One region of the Anaerostipes sp. CAG:276 genome, then DNA from elsewhere that is predicted to be linked to it. Evidence: predicted binding sites of a transcription regulator. Region 1 holds the regulator's gene; the other holds the start of a gene.
The links. The regulator NrdR, encoded in region 1, represses ribonucleotide reductase genes. The targets are predictions, from matches to a motif close to CACAANATNTTGTG.

Region 1 (8,715 bases):
CGGCAGATCACATACATATCCGCAGTGTTCGTCTGAACAAACCAGTTTCTTTCCTTTTTCCACCATATACTTTCCGCAGCGCTCACACTTGACGGTAGAAGGCTTCTGCCATGACATAAATTCGCATTCCGGGTTATCCTCACATCCGTAGTATTTCCGGCCCTTCTTGGTTTTTTTCAGGACGACTTCCTTTCCGCACAGCGGACATGGAACTCCAATCTTTTCAAAATGAGGCTTTGTGTTTCGGCAGTCAGGGAATCCCGGACAGGCCAGGAATTTCCCATACGGCCCGTATTTCACAACCATGTTGCGTCCGCACTGGTCACAGACTACATCGGTCACTTCATCCTCGATGGTCACCTGCTCCAGCTCTTTTTCTGCGGCCTCCACGGCTTCTTTCAGATCCGGATAGAAGTTTTCCACCACTGATTTCCAGTGGACCTTGCCTTCCTCCACCATATCTAAAAGTGCCTCCATCGTGGCGGTAAAATGCACATCCACAATAGACGGGAATGCCTTTTTCATCATGGTATTGACCGCTTCTCCAAGCTCCGTCATATACAGATTCTTCTTTTCCTTAACCACATACCTTCTGGCAATGATCGTCGATATGGTAGGAGCATACGTACTCGGCCGTCCGATACCCTGTTCTTCCAGGGTGCGGACAAGGGTTGCTTCCGTGTAGTGGGCCGGCGGCTGTGTAAAATGTTGTTTATGGTCAAACTCTTTTAACTTCAGTTCCGTGGAAGTATCAATACTTTTCAGTATGACATTTCCTTTTGATTTCTCATTGTCGATGTTGTACACAGTCAAAAATCCGTCAAAAACGATCTTGGATGCGGAGGCATTGAAACGGTATCCGTTGGCATCGATCTTTACGGATGTGGTCTCATACTTGGCTGCACTCATGCGGCTCGCCATAAACCGGTTCCAGATCAGCTGATAAAGCCTGAACTGGTCTCTGGAAAGCTGTTCTTTCAGGCTCGCCGGAGTATTTTCGATGTAAGTTGGACGAATCGCTTCATGGGCATCCTGTACATTTTTGCCGTCCTTTTTTGAAACTTGTCCGTTTCCGACAAAATCACTTCCATAAGTTTCGGAGATAAACTCTCTGGCATTTTTATCTGCCTCTTCCGAAATCCTTGTGGAGTCTGTACGAAGATAAGTAATCAATCCCACGGTGCCTTTCCCTTTAATGTCCACACCTTCATACAGCTGCTGGGCAATCCTCATGGTCTTTGCTGTCGGAAAATTCAGTTTGCTGGATGCATCCTGCTGCATCGTGCTGGTCGTAAACGGAAGCGGTGCTTTCTTGATACGCTCCCCTGTCTTTACGCTGTCAACATGAAACTCGGCTCCTTCCAATTCCGCAAGGATCTTGTTCAGCTGTTCTTCATTCTTAATCTCGATTTTCCCGTCTTTGTCACCGGCAAACTTGGCCTCCAGAGGCTTTTTGCTCCCTTTCACATTCAGGAAAGCATCCAGTGACCAGTATTCTTCCGGTATGAAAGCGCTGATCTCTTCTTCCCGGTCACAGATCAGGCGAAGAGCCACAGACTGTACCCGTCCTGCGCTCAATCCCCTCTTGATCTTTGCCCATAAAAGAGGACTGATCTTATACCCCACAATCCGGTCCAGGACACGCCTCGCCTGCTGGGCATCCACCAGGTCCATGTCAATCTCTCTCGCATGCTTTAAGGATTCCTTGACTGCATTCTTGGTGATCTCATTGAATGTGATACGGCTGCATTTTTTGTTCTCCAGTTTCAGCGCATAATAAAGATGCCATGAAATTGCTTCCCCCTCCCGGTCAGGGTCAGTCGCGAGATAAACTTTATCGGCCTTCTTCACTTCTTTTCTCAGTGCCGCCAATACTTCTCCCTTGCCCCGGATCGTAATATATTTTGGTTCAAAATTATGTTCCAGGTCGATTCCCATCGTACTCTTGGGGAGATCCCTCACATGACCGTTGGATGCAATGACTGTATAATTTTTCCCTAAAAATTTATTGATCGTCTTTGCTTTCGCTGGTGATTCTACAATTACTAAGTATTTTGGCATTTTTGCACCTCTTAATTATATTTTTATTATGTAATAATTTTTCAGTATTTCCTCTGCCAACCCCTGCCTCTTTAAATAGTATAAGGATGTCACAGTCTCTGTGACCGGCAGTCTTGCCTCCGAAGCTATCTGTTCCAGGCATTTGGGTTCCAAACTCAAAACATCATACACCATTTTTTCACCTCTAGCAAGTGAATTTTTATCAAATTGACAGACATTATGTGAAAATACTCTGAATTTTGGAAATTCATTTAAGATATCTTCGGGACCGGAAACCAGCTTGGCGCCTTGCTGGATCAGGCGGTGGCAGCCCCTTGATACATCACTCGTCACATTGCCCGGAAGTGCAAAAATTTCTTTATTTTGTTCCAATCCGCAGTCCGCTGTGATCAGAGATCCGCTTTTCTCTCTGGCCTCTACTACAAAGATTCCGTCGGAAAGTCCGCTGATGATCCTGTTCCTCTGCGGAAAGAGAAAAGAAAACGGCTCTACACCGGGACCATACTCAGAATAGATCACCCCCTGTTTCTCCACATCGGCGAAGAGTTTTTGATGAACTTTCGGATAGATCCGGTCAATCCCGCATCCCAAAACACCTGCCGTCGGCGCGCCTGCATCCAGGGCTCCCCTGTGAGAAGCTCCGTCGATTCCCCTGGCCATGCCGCTGACGATCAGAACACCTCTCCCGGACAGCTCCTTCGCAAAATATCCTGCCATCTCTCTTCCATATAAAGTACAGGATCTGGCCCCTACCATTGCGATGACCAGCCTTGATTCTCTCGGCCTGCCTTTTCTAAAAATCCCGAACGGATAGTCATAAATCTGTTTAAGCCGCTGCGGATAATCGGGTTCTTTCCATATAATATAGTCTGTTTTCTGCTTTTTTAACTCCTCGTACTTCTTACAGATATAAGATTCATCTCTTGTCTCAAGAAAAAGCCGGTACTGTCTTTTATTAAGAAATGATTTTGCAGTCTCTTCATTAAGTTTCCTGAGTTCTTCCGGGTGAAGAACGGCAGAAAGAATCTTACCCTGCGTCTTCCGGTTTATCTCAAGAAGCGACGTAAACCAAAACCACGAAAGCTTTTCATTCATACCCCACAGCCTCCGATAAAAACTCCATATTGCGCAGAGACAGTGCCTCTATAAGATGTCCCTCTCCTATCCCGCTTTGCTGCTCCATTCCGGCAATCGTTTTTGCTGTCCTCACAATCTTATGAATACCCCGCATTGAAATATGATGTTTCTTTTGTTCTTCTTTCAAAATTTTTTGGCTTTCTTTATTCAGAGGACAAATTTTTTCTATATCCTCTCCCTGTATCTGACTAAAATAAGAATACGGAGTATCCGAGAGTTCTCTCTGTTCCTCCCTGATATGCTCTAAGACCCTGCTGCGGATAACAGCCGAAGTTTCCGTCTCAGCGTCCATTTTCTTTGCCTCCTGTCCAACTGTAAGGATCAGGTCAAAACGGTCCAGTACGGGACCGGAAAGTCTGTGATAATAGGACCGCTTTTGACCCGCGCTGCACCGGCATGCCTCCGGAGTGAAGCTGTTGCCGCATGGACACGGGTTCATGGCCGCTGCAAGTAAAAAGTCCGCAGGCATGGTATAGTCTCTCCCAAGCCTGTTTAAAATAATCTGCTTATCTTCCAGTGGCTGTCTCAGTGCTTCAATGCATTTGGCGTCAAACTGTGCCAGTTCATCCAAAAACAGCACACCTTTGTGGGCAAGTGTGATCTCTCCGACTTTTGGAACCGCTCCCCCACCGATCAGCGCTCCTCTGGATATGGAAGAATGGGGTTTTCGGAAAGGCGGGCAAAAATCCCCTGCATCCCTGTGGATTCCTGCCGCCTGATAGAGAGCCTGCACCTCCAGGTATTCGTCCTCAGATAAACTATTCATAATAGAAGGAATCCGTTCCAGGGCCATAGTTTTGCCGCATCCCGGAGCTCCGATCAGAAGAATGTGATGTCTCCCGGTCACGGCGATCTCCAGAGCTCTTTTTAAGAGAGGCTGCCCTTTTATTTCCGAAAAATCAAGACACTGGCTGTTTAGAATTATCCTTTTTTTCTGAAAATGGTATGGAAGCACACACCCGTTTCTGAAATAGTCCACAGCATCGGAGAGATGTTTTACCGGAACCAATTCCACATCTTTCATATATACAAGAGATTCCATATCATCATAGGGAACCATAAACCGCCGGATGCCCTGCTTTTTTCCTTCCATGATGATGGGCAGGCACTGTCTGATCCCATGGACACTGCCGTCCAGTCCCAGCTCTCCCAGGAGGCAGATAGGCGGTTCTTTAGTAAATGGAATATAGTTGAGACCGGCCATAACGGCCGCTGCGATGGGAAGATCAAATGCAGTTCCTGTCTTTCTGATATCGGCAGGAGATAGATTAACGGTAACTTTCATCGGAGGGAGCGGACAGCCCAGAGCCCGCAGCGCGGATTCCACCCTGTGCCTGGATTCTTTTGCTTCATTAGAAAGGCGGCCTACCATAGTAAAGTATGGGAGACCGCTTCTTAATTCCGCTTCGACCTGAATGATACAGCCTGCGGCGCCTGAGACAATGCCGCTTAGCATCGAACAAAACATAAAGCCTCCTTCTTTCCCGGAAGCCTCTCAGCTAACAATATACTGTATCTTATCATATTTTCTAAATTTTTACAACTATTTCAGCAATTTTTTTAGTTCACTCATAAAGGTGTTCACATCTTTGAACTCTCTGTATATAGCGGCAAATCTTACATATGCCACCTCATTCAGTTCCTTCAGCTTGTCCATGACGATCTCTCCGATCAGGGAACTCTCCACCTCGCGCTGTCCGAGATTATAGATCTTTGTCTCGATCTCATCTACGATCTGATCGATCTGTCCCATGGATATAGGCAGTTTGTGGCAGGACTGTACGATACCCGCCTTGATCTTGGAGCGGTCATACATCTGTCTGGTCTTGTCCTTTTTGATCACAGACAGCGGTTCTGTCTCGATCTTTTCATAGGTCGTGAAACGCTTGCTGCAGTCGTCACACTGTCTTCTTCTCCTTATGGAGTTATTGTCTTCCGAATGTCTGGAATCAATGACTCTGGAATTTTCACTTCCGCAATAAGGGCACCTCATTTTTCTACCTCCCGGGCTATGCTTTTCTTTGTACTCTTTTGAGAGGCAGATCATGTCTGCCTCAAGATTTTCCATTCGTTAAAGGAAGTATATCATTTTTTCCAGATCACTTCAAACATTCTTTTTCATTAATATCCACCAATACAGTGTCACAGCCGATTCGAATGATCTTCTTATATGGAATATAATAAAACTCACCTTTTGTAAAGCACAGGATCTTTGTCGCTTTTGGAACGATCAGGCATAAAATCTGACCTGACGCCGGGTCAAACTCCAGATCGATGACACATCCCAGTTTATCTCCGGTCCGGCAGTTGATCACATCCTTTTCCCTTAACTCTAAAAACTTCATGAAACGCCACCCCAGAAAAATAGTTATAATAGTGTATGCACCAGGAAATAAAGTGTGACAAAAAGGCTGTATCCTCCAGTCAGATACAGCCTAATGATCTTTCTATCATTCACTTTATTATACCGTAATGATTTTTTTCGGACACTTTTTGGCACAGAGTCCGCAGTTGACACATTTCTCATAATCAATATGAGCAATATTATTTTCTACCGTAATCGCTCCAAGCTTACATTCCTTCGCACAAAGTCCGCAGCCGATGCATCCGGCTTTGCACACAGACATGACGTCTTTTCCCTTGTCTTTAGAATTACACTGTACTAAATGTTTCTTGTCATAAGGAACCAGTTCAATGAGTCCCTTCGGGCAGATATCGGTACATTTTCCGCAGCCGATGCACGCTTCTTTGTCAACATAGGCAATCCCGTTGACGATGGAAATTGCATTCTCAGGGCAGACCTGAGCGCAGCTTCCGAATCCCATACATCCGAAAGAGCAGGCCTTCGGCCCTTCTCCGGGCACATTCATCGCTTCCACACAGCTCATCTGTCCTGTATATTCGTATTTATTTGATGCTTTCTCACAGGTTCCTGCACACTTTACGAATGCCACCTGTTTTACGAAATCACCGGCTTCCACACCCATGATGGCACCGATTTTTTCTGCCGCTGAAGGCCCGCCTACCGGACAGGCATTGACCGCAGCTTCTCCGTTTGCGATCGCTTTTGCAAGCCCGTCACATCCGGCGTATCCGCATCCTCCGCAGTTATTGCCGGGAAGTTCTGCTCGGACTGCTACTTCTTTTTCATTGACCGGAACCTTAAACTTCTCAGAAGCGATTCCTAAAAGAATAGCAATGACCAAACCAATTCCTCCGACCACGACGGCCGCGAGAATAATTGCTGTAATATCCATTTATGCTACCTCCCTATATGATTCCTGAGAATCCAAAGAAAGCGATAGCCATCAGACCTGCCGTGACAAGAGTGATCGGCATTCCTTTGAAAGATTCCGGGATGTTGTTGTATTCTAGTTTCTCGCGGATACCGGCCAAGATCACGATGGCGATGGTAAATCCGACAGCCACTCCAAATCCGTTGACTACACTGGTAATAAAGTTGTAATCATACTGAACGTTATTCAATGCAACACCGAGCACCGCACAGTTGGTAGTGATCAGCGGAAGATATACGCCTAAAGACTCATAGAGAGCCGGCATAGATTTCTTTAAAAACATTTCCACGAACTGCACCAATGCCGCAATGACAAGAATAAATGCTATCGTCTGAAGATATTCCAGATGAAACGGCACGAGTATGCCAGCATAAACGAAATAGGTAACCGCTGAGGCGATCGTGATGACGAAAATAACCGCAGCGCCCATTCCGCCGGCGGTCTCTACCTTCTTGGATACACCAAGGAAAGGACAAAGGCCTAAGAACTGGCTCAATACTACGTTATTAACTAATGCCGCACCGATTGCGACTAATAATAAATTTGACATTGTTCATCCCCCCTATTTGTCGTCCACACTGTTATCAAAAAACCGGCTTCCGCAGGCACCGTTTCCGCAGCTTGCACAGTCGCCGCATCCGGAAGCCTGAGACTCTCCTGCTTTTTTCGGTTTCTTGTTTCTTACCTTATTCTGAACTGCAACAAGGCAGGCCAGGACAAAGAATGCTCCGGGAGCCAGGATAAAGATCGTAATCGGCTCATAAGCAGCCGGCATGATCTTTGCGCCAAAGATCGTACCTGCACCGAGGAGTTCACGGAAGGCTCCGATCACAGTCAGTGCAACAGTAAATCCAAGGCCCATTCCGACACCGTCGAAGAAAGAGAGCACTGCCCCGTTCTTAGATGCAAAGGATTCTGCGCGTCCCAGGATAATACAGTTTACTACGATCAAAGGAATGTAGATTCCAAGGCTTGCATTCAGTGACGGCACATATCCCTGCAAAAGGAACTGCACTACCGTTACGAGAGATGCAATAATGACAATATAGCCCGGAATACGGACTCTGTCAGGTATAATATTTCTCATGAGTCCAATGATCAGATTGGAAAACATTAAAACGGCCGTAGTGGAAAGTCCCATTCCTGCCCCGTTGATGGCGGATGTGGTTACCGCGAGGGTAGGACACATACCGAGCATTAAGACGAAAGTAGGATTTTCTTTGACAATACCGTTGATCAAACGTTCTATCGGATTACTTTTCATCTCAATTACCTCCTTTCAATGTATCCATTAAAGCAACACAGCTGTTGACTCCGCTTGTCACCGCACGGCTGGTGATCGTAGCGCCGCTGATGGCATCGACCTTTGCGTCGTCGCTCTTGCCGGAACCGTCTTTTACGACTTCAAACTGCTTTGCTTTTTTATTGTTAAAGTTGCTCTTGAACTCCTCTTCTTTTGCCTTCATACCAAGGCCCGCGGTCTCATTGATCGTCAGAGTCTCATATCCGTTGACCGTACCGTCATTTTTGACGCCGACAGAGAGAGTGATATCTCCGCCGTATCCGTCAGGGTTTGTCACGGAGAATACATATCCAAGACCTTTTCCGTCCTTATCTACTGCTTTGGCAATCTCACTGACCGTATTCTGGCCCAGATTCTTTGCCTTTAAAGCTTTGTTTATCTCTTTTTTATCAAGTTTCACTGCCTCAAAACGGTCTGCGTCTTTGAACACAGCCTTGTATGCTTCCTGTTTTGTCTTTTCTTCCTGCTTTGCAATCGGATCTTTGGTCACGTTGTAAACGAATCCAAGGATCAGTCCGGCAGCCAGAGTGATGATAAATAATTTAATACAGTCATTTACTAAACTTTTATTCATTGTCTTTGCCTCCTTTTGCCTTCACAATTCCAAACGGAGTCGGAACCGTAATCTTTTCAATCAGAGGAACAACCAGGTTCGCAATGATAATAGAGTAAGAAACTCCCTCTGCCATCGGTCCGAACAGTCGGAAAATACCGGTCAGCAGTCCGCAGAGGACGCCGAAGATGATCTTTCCTCTGGAAGTGATCGGTGAAGTTACATAGTCCGTTGCCATGAAGATCGCACCGAGCATCAAACCGCCGGAAAAAATCTCAGACGCCATGTAGGTGAGATCGAAGCCATGTCCTCCAAAAAGCAGTACGAAGACAGCCACCGTCGCCACATAGATGCATGGGATCAGC
Region 2 (22,047 bases), on a different contig from region 1:
AATTTTTTCCTTCTTAGGCGTTTCTTCATTTGTACCGCCCACGCTGATTCCCAATGGCTTCATCTCAGCCGGTGTCAATGGGACCGGTTTGGAACCAGGGCCTACGAATCCTGTCACACCTCTGGTGTTTCTGACAACATACCATGTGTCGTCGTTCATCACCATGTGGATCAGCACGTATCCTGGGAACATCTTCTTGGAAACCTGTTTTTTTACACCATTCTTCAGTTCCGTTACATCCTGAAGCGGTACCCGGACTTCTAAAATCTGATCTTGAAGCTTGCGGTTCTCGATCGTCTTTTCGATATTTGCTTTTACTTTATTCTCATATCCGGAATAGGTATGAACTACATACCAATTTGTTTCTGTCATATGCTCTCCTTACCTTTACCCTACTAACATCTTGATTCCATATTGAAGTCCCAAATCCAGAACAGCAATAATAATACCAATGATAATAGCACACACGACCACAACGCCCGTTTCTTTGGCAATGCGTTCTTTAGAAGGCCAGATGATTCTTCCGAATTCTGATTTCAATTCTTTGAACCAGCTGGTTTTGCTTGATTTGCTGGTATTCTTCATGTTCTCACTTCCTTAAATAAACGTGCATTACTTAGTTTCTTTGTGTAATGTGTGTCTTTTACAGAACTTGCAGTATTTTTTTGTTTCCATACGTTCCGGATGTGTTTTCTTATCCTTCATCATATCGTAATTACGCTGCTTACATTCTGTACATTCTAATGTGATTTTTGTGCGCACAACTTCCACCTCCATTGTTTTTAAAATAAGGCATAAAAAAAAGACCTCTTCCAACGCTAAAGTCTAGCTTACACATTGTATCACGGAAGAGGCAGGCCGTCAAGCCTTGTTTTATCTTATGTACAGTACTTTTTTCATCTGATCCAGCGACCTTTTCACATCGATCACCTGCTGGTTGGAACTGCCTCTCCATTTGAGAGCGGTGTCCTTTAAATCCTCCTCAAAACGACCGTCTACCAGAACATCGGTATTTTTTACGGCATCCAGAGTACAGACTTCATCCCACAGAAAACCGGTATACATCCATATGGTCTTTTCCGGAAACTTTTCTCTGACCTCTTTTACCAGCTGTCCCACCGGCTCCCGGTTCTCAGGGTGCAGAGGGTCTCCTCCGCTTAACGTCAGACCACTGATATAATTTTTGCCGAGCTCCTTAAACAGTTCTTCTTTTGCTTCCCTGTCAAACTCCAGTCCGCCATGGATATCCCAGGTAACCGGATTGTGGCAGTTTCTGCACTGATGGGTACATCCTGACAGCCATAAGACAACTCTTAATCCGTCCCCATTCAGCATATCGTCCTTTGTAATGTTGTGATACCTCATACTTCCCACCTCTACGCTAATATCATCCACAGTCCCGCCGCTGCAAAGACAAGAAACGGCAGAAGACGCTCTGTCCCAAGTAAAGACACAAATGGCTGCGGTATAAAAATCTCCTTTGGATCTGAAGGGTCCAGGAGTACTTCGGTCTCCCGGCCTTCTGCATATTCTTCTTTTTCCCTGTATTTATACAGCCTGAGAACCGAACTGTACTCAACGCCTTTATATGTATAAGTAAAAACAGGATTTTTCATTTTTAAGTTCAGATAATTGATATATGGTTTCTGTCCGGTGCAAACTGCATGCACTTTCGCAGAATACCGGCGTATCTTCAAAAATTGTTTTACTACAGGCTGAATTAAAATTCCCAAACCAACAATACAAAGTACTGCACCAATATAAACCATAATATCAATCCTTTCTACATCGACTTGCGGTCGGCAATCTCCGCCATCTTTGCGTCATTGAGTCTCGTGTCTCCCTTGACTCTGGAATAAGACAGATAGCCGTTCATTCGGTCGATCTTCGTCAGATTGCTGCTTCCGCAGACCGGACACACGTCCATCTCCAGCTCCTCATGCCCGCAGTCGTCACAGTATGACAGGGATAAATTCACCCCTTCATAGTAGCCAAGGTCCATGGCACGCCTTACCAGTGTCCGTATAGCGTCTTTATTGTAGCTGATCGGATACTTCACATACTGGATCTTTCCGCCGTTGCATTTTTCCCAGAAACGTCCTTCTAAGTTCTGTTTCTCGATCGGTGTCAGGTCTTCAGAAACATGGCAGTGGAAAGAATTGCTCACATATTCCCGGTCAGAGACATTCTCGATCACACCGTACTTCTTTCTGAACTGTTTCACCTGAAGTCCGCAGAGGTTTTCTGCCGGTGTTCCATAAATCGCATACAAATGTCCGTCTTCTTTCTTAAACTTCGTTACCTGGCTGTTAATATATTCAAGGACCTCCAATGCAAATGCGCCGTCCTGGGCAATGGACTTTTTGTTGTGCAGCTGCTGAAGTTCATTGAGCGCCGTGATGCCGAAAGAAGCTGTGGCAGACGCAAGCAAAGGCTTGATCTTGTCGTGAAGGCCCAAATGCCCTCCCAGAAAACCTCCCTCACAGTATGCCAAAGGATTTGTGGATGCTTTCATCTCACCCAAATAATCGTAGGTCCTTCTGTGAAGCTCTCTGATCAGATTCAGGTAATAGTCCAGCACTTCATAGAAGTCACGGCTTTCCTGTTTTGCCTTTGCATAGATCATCGGCAGATGCAGACTTACCGCCCCGATGTTAAAGCGGCCCACAAAGACCGGCTCGTCCTGCTCGTCCAGAGGCTCTGCCCCTCCCTTTTCATACCAGGGGGATAAAAAGGCACGGCAGCCCATCGGGCTTACGATCTTTCCATATCTTTTATACATGTCAGGGACATATCCATCCCCTGTGAGGCTCAGCCAGTCAGGATACATCGTCTTGCTGGAACAGCGGATTCCAGCTTCAAACACATCCTCCAGTTCTCCGCCCGGTCCATGAAGATTTTCATCATAAAGAAATACGATCTTTGGAAACAGCACCGGTTTCTTATGTCCTTCTTTTCCCTGTCCTCTCCTCCTGACATCCAGCATCGTGATCGCTGCCATCTTTGCAAACCGGCCTGTGCCGGTTCCCGCGGTCACTGTGATAAAAGGATAGTCTCCGCGGCTGGAAGAAACACTGTTAAACTTATATTCAAGCCCCTGGAATCCCTGACAGAACTCTTTCTGGACATCTTTCAATGACTCAGCTTCCGCCCGCTCTCTGGAAAGGCCGAGGGCTTCATACTTTTCAATGCCTTTTTCATAAGACTTCTCCGCATAAGGTTCCAGAATCAGTTCAATATTTGGCACCGTAAACCCGCCGTACTGCTGGCTCGCAGCGCTCAGTACGATATCTCCTATGACGTCAAAGGCTACATCCAGCGTCTTTGGTTCATTGTACCAGAGATTCCCCATCTCAAATCCGCCTTTTAACACGGCCTCCACATCGAACAGACAGCAGTTCATCGTATCTCTTCTGGCCGACATATCATGGATATAAATATAACCGTCCCGGCAGGCCTGGATCTCTTCGGTCGTTAAAAAGAACTTCTGATACAGAGACTTGTTCAGCTCATTAAAGATCAGGCTCCGCTTTGTAGACACAAGGGCACTGTCTGTATTGCTGTTCTCTTTGTCTCCTATGTACATGATGGACTGGCTTTTCTTATACACATCATCCAGCATTTCCACAAAATCCTGTTTATAGTTCCGGTAGTCCCGGTAGCTTTTGGCCACGCCGGGATTTACCCTCTCCAGAGCCCCTTCCACTACATTGTGCATCTCCGTAATATGTACTTCTGACTTATTAAGCTCGTCCACTCTCCCATTGACAAACCGGCAGATCTCATCAAGCTCATCTTCCGTAAATTTCACAAGGGCACGGTAGGCGGATTTATTTACTGCCGTCACCACCTTCTGAATATTAAAATCTTCTTTTGTTCCATCTTTCTTTACTACCCGTATCATACTCTCTCCTCCCTGACTGTTCCCAGAGCATCGTCCTGCCTGCGGCATATCCCGCTGAAAGCAGGAGACACCGCAGGCAGGGGACTCTTCGCTATTTTCTTAATCAAATTACTATATATTGTTTAATATGATCTATTATTCTACTATATCTTGTGTGAATGTATCCATCTTACCATCTCATCCGATCCAAGTCAAGACTGATTTCTGTCACTTTCTGCCGTAAATCCTGCCAAGGCTCAGATCCTTGGGCTTTTTCACTTTTGGGGAACTTTCAATGCCTTTGACCATGTATTCACCAAATGAGACAGGCAGATCTTTCTCGATCGAAAAAAGCTCTTTTAACTGTTTTTTACTTTTAAGAATCAGCACGGATTTTGCGATTTCTGAATGATCTAAAAGCTCCTCTATCATAGTATCATCAATCTGTCCGTTGGTAAATACGATCACCTTTAAATGCCCGAAGTTTAATTTTTTCGGCTGAGTTTGCTCAAAACTTTGATTTGTCTCATTAAAAGACCTGCCTGAGTAAACCACAGACTTGGACGGCACTTTCGTTCCCTGATTGTCCTGAGCCTTGGAAAAATCTGCACAGGAATAATCGATCAGATACCCGTTCTCTGTCTTTTCAATGCCCATTGCCAAAACATAACTGCTGTCCTCGATGTCCCCGGCTTCTTTGCAGCCCGTAAGTGCCGCTGCAGTGACTGCGGCCATCAAAAGGCTAATGATGATCTTTTTCATGAGTGCCTCCTCTCCGTTCCAGCCAAAACAAAACTGCCGGAATTAAAATTCCCAGCAATAGATTAGCAAAAAGGAACACAGAAATATAATTTTCCCAAAGACGGACCATGGGGATCAGAAATCCGGTGATTAAAAACAGTCCGCCGTAGGAAATCCATCTGCCCCATTTCTTTTTTCCCGCAAATGTGTTTTCAAAACTCCAGTTTCCATAGAACAGGTATCCGCTCAGCACACAAAAAACTCCAACAATCCAGAATGCGATCAGAAAAATGTCCAGCCTTGCCATGATCCCCCCTGGCATTGCTACATTCTGTGCCATGGAGATCACCGGAAACGGGTCCCTCCTGATCATCTGAAGCCCCAGGCTTCCCGCCGTGGCGGCAAACACTCCCGCCGATAAAATTATGATTCCGAGCAGTGTCTTTTTATTCATTCCCTTTTCCTTCATATGCCCCTGATAAAACCACACCAGTTCCATAGGATGAAACAGTGCGAGCACATACAATCCGCCCACCGCCAGGTTCTTCGGTTCAAACTGCCGGATCAGAAAGGGTTTCACAGAAAACTCCGTCATGCTGAGAAGAAGGATAAAAATAAATGGGATCAGAATAAACCAGAACAGCCCTTCCATGACTCTTGCCCTGTCGTCCAGCCCCTCTCCGTTCATCCGGAAAGCCAGAAAAATAACCGGCAGCCCGATCCAGTAAATATTCATATACGGAAGCAGGAACACTCTGGCCAAGAGCAGCATGTATGCATAAAAAAATGCAGCGTTTATAAAAAATCTCACATAATAGAGAAAGGAAATCACCCGGTGTTTTTTTAATACTTCTTCCATAGTCAGACTGCCTTCTGCTTTTTGTACAAGCCATGGATAGCAGACTGCGGCAATGGCTCCAAGGAGTACCGTATAAAGCCCTGTTTCACCAGATTTCAGGGCAGCTGCCTGGGGAAGGAACATGCCCACTCCGCAGAAGGTTTCCAGAAGAAAGATCCTGCTTCCCTGCTTTTTAGAAATTTCAAGATTCGCCGTCCACATGATGTTTCCTCCTTCCCTGACGTTTTTTCGCCCCGTCCTTCGTAAACCATGGCCTGAAGATCATACGCCTGATAGGCATCCGCACCATATAGTCCTCCCAGGGGTCCGTCTCTTCCACCGTGGCTGATACGGTCGGAAACAGATACGGGATCCCATAGCTCTGAAGCTTCATTAAATGGATCGCAATCGCAAGGAATCCGAGAAAGAATCCATAAAGCCCCCATATCGCACAGACAAGCATAATAGAAAATCTCAATAGCCGGAACACCCCTGAAAAGCTCTCATTTGGTATAGAAAACGACGCGATGGCTGTAAAGGCTACAACAATTACCACGATTGTGCTGACAATATTAGCGTCAACCGCCGCCTGTCCTACGATCAGACCTCCTACAATTCCTATGGTGCCGCCCAGCTGTCCAGGCAGGCGGATACCCGCTTCCCTTAAAAGTTCAAACGCAAGTTCCAAAAGCAGTACTTCCACAACCACAGGGAAAGGCACTCCCTCCCTGGCTGACACAATGGACAGCATAAATGGTGTGGGAAGAATCTCGGGATGATAATTTGCAATGGCAATATAAAATCCCGGCAGCCCAATGGCAATAAAAGAAGAAATGTATCGAAGGATTCTGGCAAATGTGGCAACTTCCCACCGGTTATAGTAATCATCACTGGCCTGAAAGAAAATGTTCAGTGTCACCGGCAGCACAATGACCTCCGGAGAATTATCCACCACGAGCACAATTCTTCCCTCCATGAGTCCGCTTGCCGCTTTGTCCGGTCTCTGAGTCAGCTGATACTGGGGAAACGGAGATTTGCTGTCCTGCTCCATGAGCTGTTCCAGCATTCCGCTGTCAAAAATTCCGTCAATATTCAGTTCATCCAACTGTTTTTTTATTTCTTTTACTACCTCATCTTTGGCCAGATCTTCAATATACATAAGCGCTACATCTGTTTTGCTCCTTGTTCCGATCCTGAGCTGGACAACCTTCATTCTCGTATCCCTGACCCGCCTTCGGATCAGAGCCGTGTTGGTCCTGAGGCTTTCATTAAAACTGTCCTTCGGACCGATCATGGCTACTTCCCTGTCAGCTTCCTGCACTCCTCTGGTAGGGAAAAACTTGCTGGATATAAAAATTCCCTGATCAAGCCCGTCAAAAAACAGTACCGTATCTCCTGATAAAACGGCCGTGACAACTTCATCCATGGTCGTGACCATCTTCCGGTCTGCACTCTCAATGACCCAGGAGGTCACAGACTCTTTCAGAGGGTGAAGAGGGTCTGTGAGGAGAGGTTCCAATACATTTTCCTGGATCATGTCAGCTTTGGCAAGACCGTCCGTGTAGATCACATACATTCCTGTGTTTTTTTTCTTCCCAACGTAAAACTTCTTTTTTACAATATCATTGCAGTCTGAAAATACCGCTTCGAGATATGCAATATTCTGCTCCAGATCCTTTGATATTTTACCTTTCATTTTGTGATTTTTATCATGAAATCGATCCATTTTTTCACACCACCTTTGAAAGTAGTATGAGCAAAAAAAAGAACTCTATGCGCACGCACAGAGTTCTGTCTGAAAGTCCACGGACCTATTTTTCTTCTTCCTGGATCTTTTTGATTACCGTCTCTTCCTGATTGTCGATATGACGTTTCATGATCTCTTTCGCTCTCTCTTTGTTGCCTGCGAACATGGCTTCCACCAGTTCCTCGTGTTCTTTGAGAAGAACCGCATGATATGCCGTATCCTTGACATATTCCAGACGGTAGCGGTAAATCTGTTCTCTCAGATTATTGATGATCTGGATCAGCCGCTTATTTTGAGTCGCCTCAAAGACGGCATCATGAAATTCCACATCACAGTCTGCGATCTTAGGATTATCATCCGTCTGGATCGCCTCACGGAAATTGTCCAGGGCTTCCTGAATCTTCTCTCTGGAACCATCATCCAGGCGCTCCGTGGCAAGTCCTGCCGCCAGTTCTTCGAGAGAGCTTCTCACTTCCAGGACATCTCTTAAATCTTTTTCCGTGATGCGGGCTACTTCCGCGCCCTTTCTCGGAATCATGACGACCAGACCCTCAAGCTCCAGCTTCCTTATGGCTTCCCTGACCGGGGTACGGCTGACTCCGAGACGGTTTGCCAGGGCAATCTCCATCAAACGCTCTCCGGGTACAAACTCTCCGGTAATGATTGCCTGTCTGAGTGTATTAAACACCACATCCCTCAGCGGCAGATATTCATTGACGTTCACTTTTAATTTATCACTGCTCATCTTTCGTTCCCTCCAATTATGATTCTCTATTGACCGGCGCTACCACATAGGCCTGCTTCACATCTTCAAAAGATCTTAGATTGGAAAGGGCTCTCTGCGCCTTTTCCTCTGAAGCAAATATTCCAAATACCGTCGGTCCGCTCCCGCTCATGAGTGCACTCTCGGCGCCCTGTTTCAGCAGGAACTCTTTGATCTCATGGATCACAGGGTATCTTGGTATGGTGACTGTCTCCAGAACATTTTCCATCCTCCCCGTGATCCCCTTCAAATCCTGATTTTCAATGGCAGATATCATTCCTGTAATATCCGGGTGTGATAAAAGGCCCGGCACGTCCAGATTCTCATACACAGTTTTCGTGGACACACTGACCCCAGGCTTGGCGATCAGTATATGGCAGTCCGGCACAGGAGGCAGCTTTGTAAGCTTTTCTCCAATCCCTTCTGCCAGTGCGGTTCCTCCTATGACACAATAAGGCACATCCGCTCCCAGCCCGGCTCCGATCTCACACAGTTCCTCTTTCTTAAGTCCAAGTTCAAACAGCCGGTTCATTCCTCTCAGTGCTGCGGCACAGTCAGAGCTTCCGCCCGCCATGCCTGCGGCGATAGGGATACGCTTTTCCAGATACGCTTCCACGCCGCTTTTGATTGAATACTTTTTCTTTACGGCTGCAATGGCCTGACAGACAAGATTCTGTTCATTGACCGGAAGAAATCTAAGATTGGCGGAAAGTGTAACGGAATCACCGGAAGTCTTTTTAAGCTCCAGCCGGTCAAAAAGACCCACCGTCTGCATGATCATCCTTACTTCATGATACCCGTCATCTCTCCGCCTTACTACATCCAGCCCTAAATTTACTTTTCCATAAGCTTTCAGAACTACCTTTTTCATCTGTACTCCTCACTGTCTCCTACCGCTGAAACTTAGTATTGTATACAGAACATTATAGTATTGTTCCTATAAAAATGCAATCCTATTTATCAATTCCATCCAATTTCTTTGACAATTAACAGTTTATCACCCGGCTTTACTTCCTCAATACCCTCATTTTGATCGCGGATATCGTCAACGGTAGTAAAATAACGTTTTGCTATGGACCACAGAGTATCTCCGTCCTTCACGATATATCCGACGATTCCCGGGATCTTCTGCAGTTCTTCATAATCCAAAGGCTGCTCAGCAACATTTGTCATGATCTTTTCTGCTTTTTTGTGGAAAGAGATGAAGTCAAATATCACATTTGCTTTAATCTCGATCTCATCCCCTTCCGTCGGTGTGGCGCTGATATGATCCAGCATAACATCCAGCTGATAATCGTCCTCTTTCATCAGACCCTTAGCCTCAATAAAGTAAGAGAACGGTTCCATGTAGGAACTGCTCATCACCGGGTTCTGGTCCTCACTGGACAAAAACAGAACATCTGCCATCAGGACACCCTCCACCTGGAGCCCCTGCTCTTTGACTTCCACATCGTCTATATTGCAGCTTCCTTTCACAGAAAGCACCTGCAAAAGTTTTCCCGGCTCCTGCTCGATGGAAAAACGCTTCGCCATCTTCATCGTAGCCTGATTTTTTCCAATCAGAGATTCAAATGCAAAGTCTTTGTATTCCGGCACCAGTGTTTTTTTCATTGTATAGCAGTCTCCCACATAAGACAGCACCTGATCTTCGTAGACTTTAATATCACACTCTAGAGTTGCGTCAACCGATACCACTCTCTCTTCTCCGTCCACGTCCGGACGAATCTCCAGCTGATGGTTTCCAAGGGAAATGTGGATCTTGCCGATCATTCCCGGTGCACATTCATAACACTCCAGCTCTGTATGCAGCGGGATCTCCCATCTTGCATACTGGACCGGAAGCTGTTCATCCTCTCCGAGATATAAGATAAACACATGCATATCACCCTGTATGTCGATGCTGTGGTCTTTTAATTTTCCCTGTACATTCTCAAGCTCCACCTGGCTCCAGAGTATCTCATAGATGTTGGATTTATTGGCCGGCAGCACCAGTTCCTCTTTCATTCTGGCAATATCCTTTTTATTGACGATCAGGTCTGTCACCTGGACTTCCTTTTTCAGGGAAGATATTCCGTCGCCCAGAACATCGATAATGCCTTCCTCTTTAATCTCCTCGTTGACATGGAGGGTCAGAGTCAGAAGAATCCTTATACTCAGTTTCCTGGAATTGATCAGCACTGTGTTGATGTCATCAATGACATAAGAAACTTTCACATAATCTGTCGGCACAGCGCCGTCCATATGTATATACTCCTCAAAAGGGAGAACAAAATCCAGAGACTCTAAATAGGTCCTGGCATCAATTGTCCCGTACAGACCTGAAAAATGGAATTCTCCTTTGATCCGGATACGGTCCACCATCATCTCTGTCTCCTGCATGATCACCAGCCCTTTAGTCTGAATCATCTTCTCCACATCCGGCTTCGTATCAGGCACATTACAGTCCTGGTCGATTGTTATTTGTACCTGCTTTCGTTCTTTTGCGACGATTCCATAAAAATTCTTTTTGTTAAAATCCATAAAAAATTCCTCCCTGTCTTGTATATACAAATATATTCAGACAGGAAGGAATCTATTCCTTCAAGATTAAAATTGTATCCGGTACAGTGTCAGCCTTCCAGCAGCATCATCCTGACATCTTTCGTGATCACATCCTGATAACTGAAACTGACCGTTTTACTTTTGGTACTGCTGTCGTCTTCAATCTCTACCAGAAAAATGTTCGGATATGTCTCCGTAATGACTCCCTGTGAAGTTACAAACTTGTGTCTACCTTTATTTGAGCTGATCTTGATTTTGCTGCCAATGCGCTCCTGAATTGACTTACGAATGCATTGAATATCCATCTGTGTCATTCTTTCACCCCATTCTATCTATACAGAACTCGTGACACCTTCTGTATACTGTAAACTTTATTGTATCATTATAACCGAATCCTGTCAAATCTATACATGGGATAACCAGAATGTTACATATCCTGTGGATTATTTTCCATATCTTCTGACGGCTGTTCCTGTACCATCTCATCATCTGCCGCTGAGCTTTTAGCATCTTCGCTGAAATCTTCCTCTTCCTGTTCAGAAGATTCTTTCTTGGCATTAAAAATTTCCATAAACTCTTTTCCCGTGATCGTCTCTTTCTCGATCAGGAACTGTGCCGCCTCATCCAGGATGTCCATATTGGCCCTGATCAGGTCAAGTGCCTTTTTATATGCATCTTTTAAGATTTCCATAACCACCTGGTCTACCTTTGCGGCGGTGGATTCCGCACAGTTCATAACAGGACGTCCGTCCAGGTAACGGTTGGTAATGGATTCCAGACCGATCAGGCCGAACTCTTCTGACATACCGTACTGTGTCACCATGGCTCTTGCGATGGCCGTGGCCCGTTCAATATCGTTGGACGCGCCGGTTGTCACCGTATGGAACTTGATCTCTTCGGCCGCACGGCCTCCAAAGAAAGATACCAGGTCTGCCAGCATCTCGTCTTTTTTATTCAGGTACTTCTCTTCCTCCGGTCTCTGCATCGTATATCCGAGCGCTCCCATGGTCCTTGGAACGATGGTAATCTTCTGCACCGGCTCAGACTCCTTCTGAAGCGCCATGACAAGCGCATGTCCCACCTCGTGGTATGCAACAATCTGTTTTTCTTCTTTGCCGAGGATACGGTCTTTCTTTTCCTTTCCGGCGATGACTACTTCTACAGCCTCAAAGAGGTCTGACTGAGACACATACTCCCTTCCTGCCTTGACGGCGGCCAGCGCCGCTTCGTTGATCATATTGGCCAGATCCGACCCCACTGCCCCTGATGTAGCCAGGGCGATCTCTTCAAAGTCTACGCTCTCATCCATCTTGACATCTTTGGAATGGACTTTTAATGTCTCGATTCTTCCTTTCAGATCCGGACGCTCTACGATGACGCGCCGGTCAAAGCGTCCCGGGCGCAGAAGCGCTTTATCCAGCACTTCCGGGCGGTTGGTAGCAGCCAGAATGACAAGTCCTTTGGAAGTATCAAATCCGTCCATCTCTGATAAAAGCTGGTTTAATGTCTGTTCCCGCTCATCGTTTCCTCCGCCCTGGATGCCGGTGTCACGACTTTTTCCGATGGCATCGATCTCGTCTATAAATATAATACACGGAGCCATAGACTGTGCCTGCTTGAACAGGTCACGGACTCTGGACGCACCGACACCGACGAACATCTCTACGAAATCAGAACCGGACAGGGAGAAAAACGGAACATTTGCTTCTCCCGCCACTGCTTTGGCAAGCAGGGTTTTACCGGTACCCGGAGGCCCCACAAGCAGTGCTCCCTTGGGCAGTTTCGCACCGATTTTTAAATACTTGTCAGGGTGATGCAGGAAATCCACCATCTCGGTCAGCGACTCCTTGGCCTCCTGCTGTCCCGCAACGTCGGCAAAAGTGACACCTGTCTTTTTCTCCACATAGACCTTGGCGTTAGATTTTCCTACGCCCATCATGCCGCTCTTTCCGCGCATCATAAACATCAGCAGTCCAAAGATAATGATGGCAGGCAGAATGCTCACAAGAACACTCATCAGGACCTCAGATCCGTCCTTTGCCTTTGCCTGGTAATTTTCGATCCCTGCCTTCTCCAGCCGGTTGACCAGCTGATAATCAGGTACGGGAAGCTGGACTACTTTGTATGTAGTCTTATACAGCGGGTTCTCTGATTCTTTCGGGATGACCGTGATCACATCACTTTCAAACACAACCTTTTTAATTTCTTTTTTCTCGATCATCTTGACAAACTTGCCGTAGGAAATCTCGGTCTCTGTACCGTTTTTCCATTTGCCTACTACAAAGTTAAACAAGACAGCCACTAAAATGGATGTAATCAAAATCGATATAATCATCTGAATCGAATTCTTGTTATTTTTATCCGGTTTCTTCTGTCTATTATCCACGAACGCTTTTCCTCCTTCGATCTTCTCAAGCATTTATAGACTCCATTATATGGTTTCACTGCTTGAAAATCAATAAAACAATTCTAAAGTTTTTGTGACATATCACAAAAATACTACGTCTTTTTCATAATTCTGGCTCTTGATCACGATATATGGATACGAATATCCTTTTTCCTGCTGCCGCTTCGGAACTCCGATCAGATTCGTGTCAATATAGACATGGCCTTCATCCATAGTCATTTTTTTCACCCGGATCTTATATCCGCTTCCGGTCTGTTTCCCATATCCGATCACATAGTACATTGTCTCTTTCATAGAATACGTAAAATGAAAAACTTTATCCTTCTGTTCATTAATTCTTGCCGCTAATTCTTTCGGCAGATTTTCTTTTTTGCAGACTGCATAGTCTACATTCTCTTTTGCGCCATGCTTCTCCTGTCTTAAACATCCGGCACAAAAGCAGCCTAAAGTCATCATGAATAACATGATATAGATATATCTTTTCATAGAGCGCTCCGTTTTTTTATTAACATATGAAAAAAGAAAGCTTCTCATGAATTCTTTTAAGAAAGTATCTCTTTGATCAGCGGCTCCGGCATCTTCCTCTCAGACTCAATTGTTACGTTTTTCAAAAAATGCTCTTTTGCTTTTGCCAGCTTTTCTTTATCATTGGCGTATATGACTGCCAGCCCTTCTCCTTTTCTTACTGACTCTCCTTTTTTCTTCCGGAGTACCAGTCCCACAAACGGGTCGACCGCGCTTTCTTTCGTCTCTCTTCCTCCGCCCAGCAGGAGAGAACAGACCCCGATCTCCTGGGTATTAAAGGCAGTGACAAATCCAGTTTTTACAGAAGGGATTTCTTCTATATAATCTGCCCTGCAGAAATTTTCCGGATGTTCGATCCAGGACGGATCTCCACCCTGTGCCATGACAAATTCTGTGAATTTATGCAGCGCGCTCCCGTCCGTGATCTTCTGTTTTAATATTTTTTGTGCCTCCTGCGGCGTTTCTGCTCTCTCTGCCATACAGAGCATCCGGGAGCCAAGTGTCAGCACAAGCTCCGTAAAATCTTCGGGGCCTTCTCCCTTGAGTGTATCAATGGCCTCTTTTACTTCCAGCGCGTTGCCGACTGCTCTCCCCAGAGGCTGATCCATATCCGATATGACCGCTGCCATATTTTTTCCGGCAGTTTTCCCGATCCGGATCATAGCCTCCGAAAGCTTCCTTGCATCCTCAAAGTTTTTCATAAAAGCACCGCTGCCGCACTTCACATCCAGAAGTATAGCATCTGCTCCGGCTGCAAGCTTTTTGCTCATAATGCTGCTGGCGATCAGCGAGATCTGATCTACGGTAGCCGTCACGTCACGAAGTGCATATAAAAGCTTATCTGCCGGTGCCAGGTCTTTTGTCTGTCCCATGATCGCTATGCCCACGGATGCTACCTGTTCCATAAACCTCTCTTCTGTAAGCGCAGTCTGAAATCCCGGAATGCTTTCCAGTTTATCAATGGTGCCTCCTGTATGCCCCAGTCCTCTTCCCGACATTTTTGCCACAGGAACACCACAGGATGCCGCCAGCGGTCCCAGCGCAAGAGAGGTCTTATCCCCCACTCCTCCGGTGCTGTGCTTATCTGCTTTTATACCCGGAACTCCGGACAGATCCAGCCGGTCGCCGCTCTCTGCCATGGCCATCGTGAGTTCAAAGGTTTCCTGTGTGTCCATTCCCCTGAAATACACTGCCATCATCATTGCCGACATCTGATAATCCGGAATATTTCCATGTAAATAGTGGTCTATCATCCACCTGATTTCTTCTTTTGAAAGGGAATACCCATCTCTCTTCTTCAAGATCAGATCATACATTCTCATAGGGCCGCCTCCTTTAAGCATACAATGCGTCCATTAATTGAATATTTTATCCTTATTGTACCATAATAATAACAGAGTATGTATTGACTTATGTACTTATATCTGAGATAATAAAACAATAATAATTACTATTATAGAATCAGGAGGTTATGTGGAATGCCAAATTTAAAAGGAACGAAGACAGAACAGAACTTGATGGCTGCATATGCAGGGGAGTCACAGGCACGTACAAAATACGATTTTTATGCAAGCCAGGCAAAAAAAGACGGCTATGTGCAGTTCGGCAACATCTTTGCTGAAACCGCATTAAATGAAAAAGAACATGCAAAAATCTGGTTTAAACTATTACATGACGGAATGCCTTCAACAGAAGTGAACTTAAAAGATGCTGCTGCGGGAGAAAATTTTGAATGGACAGATATGTATCCAACGTTTGCCAAAGAAGCAAAAGAGGAAGGTTTCGATGAAATCGCAGCACTGTTTGAGATGGTTGCAGACATCGAAAAACGCCATGACGAACGCTATCAGCAGCTGACAGAAAATATCGACAAAGGGATTGTTTACAAGAGAGATACTGAACAGGCATGGATCTGTACAAACTGCGGACATGTACATTACGGAACCGAGGCGCCTGAAGTATGTCCGGTCTGTGCACATCCGAAAAAATTCTTCCAGATTCATTCAGAAGACTATTAAGAAAACAGAGACGGCAGCAAAAAGCCGCGGCAGACTTTAAAGTCCTGCCGCGGTTTTTTTAATAAAAGTTCCGTATCCACTGATCTACCCTGCGTGCTGAGGGATAGATTCTTTTTTGCTTCTTTGTTTTAAGATTGATTCTGTAATATCTCATTGTCCCGGAGACCGGTTTTGCATAGACAAGTGACCGGCTGCTGAAAGACAGCACCGAAGACGGGCTTTTGATCTTTTTTGAATGAACCTTTCTGCCTTTTCCGTTAAGCTTCCTGCTCACAAGGCGGTCCGTACTCTTTGTGTACTGCCGGTTGTAAGTACATTCCAGATAATAAAGCCGTTTTCCATAGATTTTCATCCTCGCCTGGTTGGCTTTTTTCGTGATGCACTTTGCCTTTTTGCCGTTTGTCCTGCTCACATAGATCGGAACACTTCTCGCATCGGTGGCAAATCCATTTGTATAAAGCCTGTTTCCTGAAATCAGCATGTGACGCACGTTCCGTCGCACAAGATACTTTTTCTTCGTCTTCAGATTAAAACGATACAGATGCTGATCGGAATCATAGGGGTAAACAGAATAATACAGCCATTTTCCATATTCGGCCTTTACCGTTATGCCATAAGTATTCTGATGCGTCAGCAGTTTCTTCCATTTTCCTTTTTTCTTCCGATACAGCATGGCTTTCGGACGGCTTCCCTGATTTTTGACTGATGCCTTATAGCGGTGTTTTCCCACTTTATAAATATTGTTTTCTGAATAAGCTGCATACTTTGCAGATGCTGCCGAAGCCTCCCTCGGAGCTGAAAATGTAATACTGAGCAATCCTGTAAATAAAAGAACGGTCAGTCTCCGAAATATTTTTCCTGATTTTTTCATACCTATGCCCTTCCCCTCATTGTAAGAAAAAGCACACAGGAACCATAAATTCCTATGTGCTTTTTACGCTTATTTTTTCTTCACGGATAAAATCTGCATGTTTGCCTGGCCTTCCAATGCTCCGTAAGTAAAGGAGATCTTTGTGCCCGGTTCCATGTCATTTAAGGCATCCATAACCTTTTCATCCTCAATGATGAACGTCTTGTATTCCCCGTTGGACATCTTTACTTCCACTGAATTACTGTCGCCGAAACCATTGTACACTCCAGTTGCACTTACCGGTTTCTTCTTCTCATCCTTTTTGTCTGCGATCGTCGCTTCTGTGGTAGTTTTGCCCGCTTCCGTTGTCGCTTCCGTCTCCTCGGTAGCCACCGTAGAAACTTCCTCGCTGGCCGTCGTCTCCTCTGATTCAGCCGTTGTGGCTTCTGTGGAAACCTCGGAACTCGGACTCTTCTTTCCGCATGCCATCAGGCCGACAGCCCCGATCATCAGCATACATGTTATAAGTAAATATTTCTTTCTCATGATTTCGTTCCTCCAATTGTACTTCTGTAACATTTGTAACATTTAGATTAGTACCAGTATACTTCATTTTTTTCCGAATTACAAGACGATATCATATCCGGCACCCCGGACACATACAATTAGAGGTAGAACTTTGAGGAGGGCATATTGTGAACGACAAATACAAAATACTTTTAGATCAATATGATCTGCATGTTGATTATTTAAAAAGAGGCCGCGGCGAGATCATCTGCGGCACTGATCAGGGGTTATTTGCCCTGTCTGCTACGAAACTGTCCGAAGAACGTCTGGCTGTCGAGCATCAGTGGAAAGAAGAATTGATTGACCAGGGATTTACAAAAATTGACCAATATATCGAAAACAAAGAACATGAATTTATTTCTTATGATAAATACTATGAGCCTTTTGTTATGAGAAGGACTTTCAATGGTACAGAATGCAATATCCACTCTCCTTCCGATCTGTCTTCCGCCTGCAGGAATCTTGCCTCTTTCCACCGCGCGTCAGGCAGAATTCCCTACCGTGCGGACTACGGAACGCCTCATTTCTCCCTGACAAAAAGCTATCATCAGCGGAGACGGGAGCTCAAAAGTATTTGGAAATATATCGGGAGCAGAAAAAACAAAGGAGACTTCGAGTATCTTTTTTTGCAGGAAATTCAGCCATTTTGGAAACAGCTTGAGGATTCCAGCGCAAAAATGGAAGAACTTACAGGGTTAAGGGAAGGATGGTGCCACGGTTCCTACAACCATCACAATGTATTGATGGGACCCCATGGGACTGCTACACTTCACTTTGAACATTTTTATTATGGCTATCCTCTGACCGATCTGTATTATTTTATCCGAAAGGCTCTGGAAAAAAATGAGTATCAGTTCAGTATCTGTGAGACTATGCTGAAAGGCTACAGTAAGGTTCAGCGCCTCACAATGAATGATTATTCTTTTTTGTATGTGCTTTTTTTATACCCGGAAAAGCTTTGGAAAATCTCAAATCAGTACATGAATCATAAAAAACACTGGGTATCTCCAAGATATCTCAATAAGCTTCAGGATATTGTTGATTTAAAAGAAAAAAGAGAGAAATTTCTTTTACAATATCACAACTTTTATAATGTTTTTTAGGCCCAGATAAGTTATAATAAAACATAAGGAAAAACGTAAAGGAGGAGCACTACTATGAACTATCAGGAAACATATCAGGAATGGCTTAACAATCCATATTTTGATGAAGCTACAAAAGAGGAACTTAAGAACATTCAGGATGATGACAATGAGATCAAAGAGCGGTTTTACTCTGACCTGGCTTTTGGAACAGCAGGCCTTCGCGGGATCATCGGTGCCGGCATCAACCGTATGAATATCTATGTAGTCCGCAAGGCGACTCAGGGACTCGCAGACTACATTCTGGAACAGGGCACGGACAAAAAGCGCGTTGCCATTGCTTTTGATTCCCGGCATATGTCTCCGGAATTTGCTGACGAAGCAGCGCTGTGCCTGGCAGCAAACGGCATCAAAGCATATATTTTTGAATCACTCCGTCCGACCCCGGAATTGTCCTTTGCAGTCCGCTACTATAACTGCATTGCTGGAATTAACATTACTGCCAGCCACAATCCTCCGGAATATAACGGCTATAAAGTATACTGGGAGGACGGTGCGCAGTTTACGCCGCCTCACGACAAAGGGGTAACCGCCAAGGTCAACGCCGTCACAGATATTTCCAAGGTTAAGACCATGTCCAGGGAGGATGCAGTCAGTGCCGGATTATATGAGGTAATCGGCTCAGAAGTCGACGATGCATACATCGCCGAAGTAGAAAAGCAAGTACATAATCAGGATGCGATTAACCAGATGGCATCCAAATTAAAAATTGTTTATACTCCTCTGCACGGAACAGGAAATCTCCCTGTCCGCCGCGTATTAAAAGATTTAGGATTCCAGAATGTCTATGTAGTGCCGGAGCAGGAACTTCCCGACGGGGCTTTTCCAACCGTAAGCTATCCAAATCCGGAATCCAAAGAGGCATTTGAACTTGGCCTGAAGCTTGCCAGAGAAAAGGATGCCGACCTTGTATTGGCAACAGATCCTGATGCCGACCGTCTCGGAGTCTATGTGAAAGATTCAAAGACCGGAGACTATATCGCTCTGACCGGCAACATGTCCGGTTCTCTTCTGTGTGAATATGTCCTAAGCCAGAAGAAAGCCATGAACGGATCACTTCCGGATGACGGAGCCGTTGTAAAATCGATTGTCACAACCAATCTGGTAGACGCAGTGGCTGAGGGCTACGGCGTAAACCTGATCGAAGTGCTCACAGGATTCAAATTCATCGGACAGCAGATGCTGAATTTTGAAAATACAGGCAAAGGAACTTACCTGTTCGGTCTGGAAGAAAGCTACGGCTGCCTGATCGGAACTTATGCAAGGGATAAGGATGCGGTATCCGCAACCGTGGCACTCTGTGAAGCTGCTGCATATTATATGACTCAGGGCAAGACCTTGTGGGATGCAATGACCGACATGTATGAGAAGTACGGCTATTATCTGGATAAAGTGAAAGCCCTTGAATTCGCAGGACTGGACGGAGCTGAAAAGATCCAGAACATGCTCAAGTCTCTGAGAGAGAACCCGCCGAAAGAAATCGGAGGGCTCAAGGTATTAAAATCCCGCGATTACCAGAACGACACGATCACGGATCTTACCACCGGTGAGACAGTGCCAACCGGACTTCCAGCTTCTAATGTACTCTATTACGAATTAGAAAACAACGCATGGCTTTGCGTGCGTCCTTCCGGAACCGAGCCTAAGATCAAGTTCTACTATGGGGTGAAAGGTTCCTCCATGGAGGATGCAGAAGCTATCGGTGCCAAGATCGAGACCTGGGTAGGACAGTTTTCATAATCATGAATCTATGACAGAAAAGACGGATCAGGAGGATTCCTGCTCCGTCTTTTTTCTGCCCTGTTTATGTGATAAAATGAATGTAATAAAACTTCGGCACAAGCATTACAGACAGGAGGTTGATTATGGGCGGATATCAGATAAAAGTCATCATAAAAAACAGCAGGCCACCGATGTGGAGACGTATATTCATTCCTGACTGTATATCATTTTCCGGTCTCCACGAAATTATACAGGCCGCATTCCAAAAATCCGGGCGGTGTCTGTTTCGTTTTGAAATCCCTGTGCACCATCAAAGAATCTTTGATAATTCTCTGCTGATCGATTCTTACATGAAGGATAAACAATTTATTGATTACACATATATTTTAAAGGGAAAGACAGAGTTTCGGATAGAGACAGAAAAATTAATCCCCGCTTACCAAAACCGTTTTCCGGAAATCATAAAATATAAAGGTGATTTCCGTGCAGATACCCGTTTGGAAGATCTCAATCTCTCTATGAAGGAAAACCTCTGCTTCTTGGAGGACGGAACAATGGAGCCTTCAGAAATCCTCAGAAAAAAAACAGAAGACGTCCCGCCCTCTTTTTCTTCCGATTCCCTCAGGGATGTTTATCTTCAGTATACAAAAGACGATCTTCTGGAGATTGCCCATATCCATCAGCTGGACCACTGTTCACAGATGGAAAAGCCTGATCTGGCCTCATATCTTTCTAAATATATCATAAAACCTGACGCTATGGGCAGCTTTTTTCTGACCCTTACGGATCTTGAGATCCGGGCATTTGAAGCTGCGCTGGATGGATACTTCCCCATTGATGACGAAGATATCTTTGATGCCTTTCTGGATGGAGGCTACTGTGCCGTTGATGAGGATGACGAAATTTATATTCCGCCGGATGTATCTGCATCCTACTCCGCCATGAATACTGAGAATTTCAGGAAACGCAGGGAGCTGACATGGAAACAGATTCAGTACTGTTATTACTGTGTCCGTATTTTCGGAGCCGCGCCGCTTGAGCATATTGCAGAACTGTACAACGAGTATGAGCAGGTACAGATCACGCCCAGGGACCTGATCAACCTTTATTTTCTGCCAAGCCCTCATGCCTTCAGTTTCGGATATCATAATAAAATGTTTGTAGACTCTATGCTTCTTGAAGATCCCAGCCTCCTTGAGGATATTTCTTCGATCCGGAAGGACTATGCCTATTATCATCCATCCCGTGAAGAAATTTTTCAGGGAACCTTTGATAACGGTCAGGCATCTCTGAAATTTACTTCTTATCTGGTTGATGTGCTGGGATTTAAAGTGACAGAAGCTGTGGATCTCACAAATCGGATCTCTTATATTATGAAGGTTGGAGCTGATCCGGAACAGATCTTTGAGATGCTTCAAAAAGGCGATGTAGCCTTCGCAGATCAGGAACAGGCAGACAACTTTGCGGGGAGGATGATGGATCTTTATGCGGACACCCGCCTGTTCATAGCTTCCGGTCATACCCCTGCAGAACTGGAACAGATGGAACATCAGGAAGATTCCTGAAGTTATTCACCTTTTTTTCATTACAGATGTTTCTATACTAGAAGGTATTATGGAAGTTATATAACTTTTCTCCTGAATATCATATCATTGGCCACTAACTCTCAAAAACGTGATATTTACATATTCAGGCATATACTTTCTGTCAAAAAAAGACCCTGCCCTTTAAAGGCAAGGTCTTTTTTCTGTTATTTGGTTGTGCTGCCGAATCCGCCGTTGCGGACTTCTTTTGCATCATCGTCTATGGTCACACCATATTCCATAAAAATACCCTGTACGATCCCTGTTCCTGCTTCTACTCTCACAATTTTTCCTTCATTGGAATCATTGGTGAGCTTGACAAAAATATGTCCCTCGTTGTCTGAATAAAAGTAATCACTGTCGATGATCCCCACCGTATTGTTCATCTGAAGGCGGAACTTAAACCCAAGGCCGCTGCGCGGAAACAGATTCAGTACCCAGCTTTCTTCCATATACACACGAATGCCTGTCGGTATCTTGATCGTCTCACCCGGTTTGAGTTCAAAATCAACCGGACTGTAAAAGTCGTATCCGGCGGAACCTCTGGTGGCCCTCTTTGGAAGCTCAATACTGTCAAAAATCTGTCTCACTTCATCCTCGGAGGTACCCTCAAAGGTATCCTGCCAGCTTTCTAAAAACTGTCCAAAACTTACTTTATGGAACTGTGCAATCTTTTTCATTTGTTCTCCTATAATCTCTTTAATAAGTCTTCTCTTCTGT

Region 2: nrdD (anaerobic ribonucleoside-triphosphate reductase) is a predicted target of NrdR. The motif match lies at 4,046-4,059, and genes of this name have one in related genera.

What each region holds. Positions count from the first base shown of each region.
Region 1 covers NZ_FR889172.1:1,041-9,755, forward strand. The annotation lists gene topA (type I DNA topoisomerase) at 1-2,061, opposite strand, end outside; gene dprA (DNA-processing protein DprA) at 2,077-3,156, opposite strand; gene QVP35_RS01110 (YifB family Mg chelatase-like AAA ATPase) at 3,149-4,666, opposite strand; gene nrdR (transcriptional regulator NrdR) at 4,742-5,191, opposite strand; gene QVP35_RS01120 (YlmC/YmxH family sporulation protein) at 5,298-5,543, opposite strand; gene QVP35_RS01125 (RnfABCDGE type electron transport complex subunit B) at 5,661-6,455, opposite strand; gene rsxA (electron transport complex subunit RsxA) at 6,469-7,044, opposite strand; gene rsxE (electron transport complex subunit RsxE) at 7,057-7,758, opposite strand; gene QVP35_RS01140 (RnfABCDGE type electron transport complex subunit G) at 7,760-8,371, opposite strand; partial or broken gene QVP35_RS01145 (RnfABCDGE type electron transport complex subunit D) at 8,364-8,715, opposite strand, start outside.
Region 2 covers NZ_FR889195.1:100,939-122,985, forward strand. The annotation lists gene nusG (transcription termination/antitermination protein NusG) at 1-372, opposite strand, end outside; gene secE (preprotein translocase subunit SecE) at 388-585, opposite strand; gene rpmG (50S ribosomal protein L33) at 613-777, opposite strand; gene nrdG (anaerobic ribonucleoside-triphosphate reductase activating protein) at 874-1,365, opposite strand; gene QVP35_RS10175 (hypothetical protein) at 1,377-1,769, opposite strand; gene nrdD (anaerobic ribonucleoside-triphosphate reductase) at 1,784-3,904, opposite strand; gene QVP35_RS10185 (Ger(x)C family spore germination protein) at 4,112-4,645, opposite strand; gene QVP35_RS10190 (GerAB/ArcD/ProY family transporter) at 4,626-5,684, opposite strand; gene QVP35_RS10195 (spore germination protein) at 5,665-7,188, opposite strand; gene QVP35_RS10200 (GntR family transcriptional regulator) at 7,274-7,954, opposite strand; gene ispE (4-(cytidine 5'-diphospho)-2-C-methyl-D-erythritol kinase) at 7,971-8,843, opposite strand; gene QVP35_RS10210 (DUF3794 and LysM peptidoglycan-binding domain-containing protein) at 8,933-10,492, opposite strand; gene QVP35_RS10215 (Veg family protein) at 10,582-10,827, opposite strand; gene ftsH (ATP-dependent zinc metalloprotease FtsH) at 10,941-12,932, opposite strand; gene QVP35_RS10225 (protease complex subunit PrcB family protein) at 13,002-13,406, opposite strand; gene QVP35_RS10230 (pyrimidine-nucleoside phosphorylase) at 13,463-14,767, opposite strand; gene rbr (rubrerythrin) at 14,924-15,463, shown strand; gene QVP35_RS10240 (hypothetical protein) at 15,522-16,334, opposite strand; gene QVP35_RS10245 (hypothetical protein) at 16,404-16,859, opposite strand; gene QVP35_RS10250 (phosphotransferase) at 17,009-17,983, shown strand; gene QVP35_RS10255 (phospho-sugar mutase) at 18,038-19,762, shown strand; gene QVP35_RS10260 (IS1096 element passenger TnpR family protein) at 19,888-21,309, shown strand; gene QVP35_RS10265 (deoxyuridine 5'-triphosphate nucleotidohydrolase) at 21,495-22,007, opposite strand; gene QVP35_RS10270 (glucose-6-phosphate isomerase) at 22,016-22,047, opposite strand, start outside.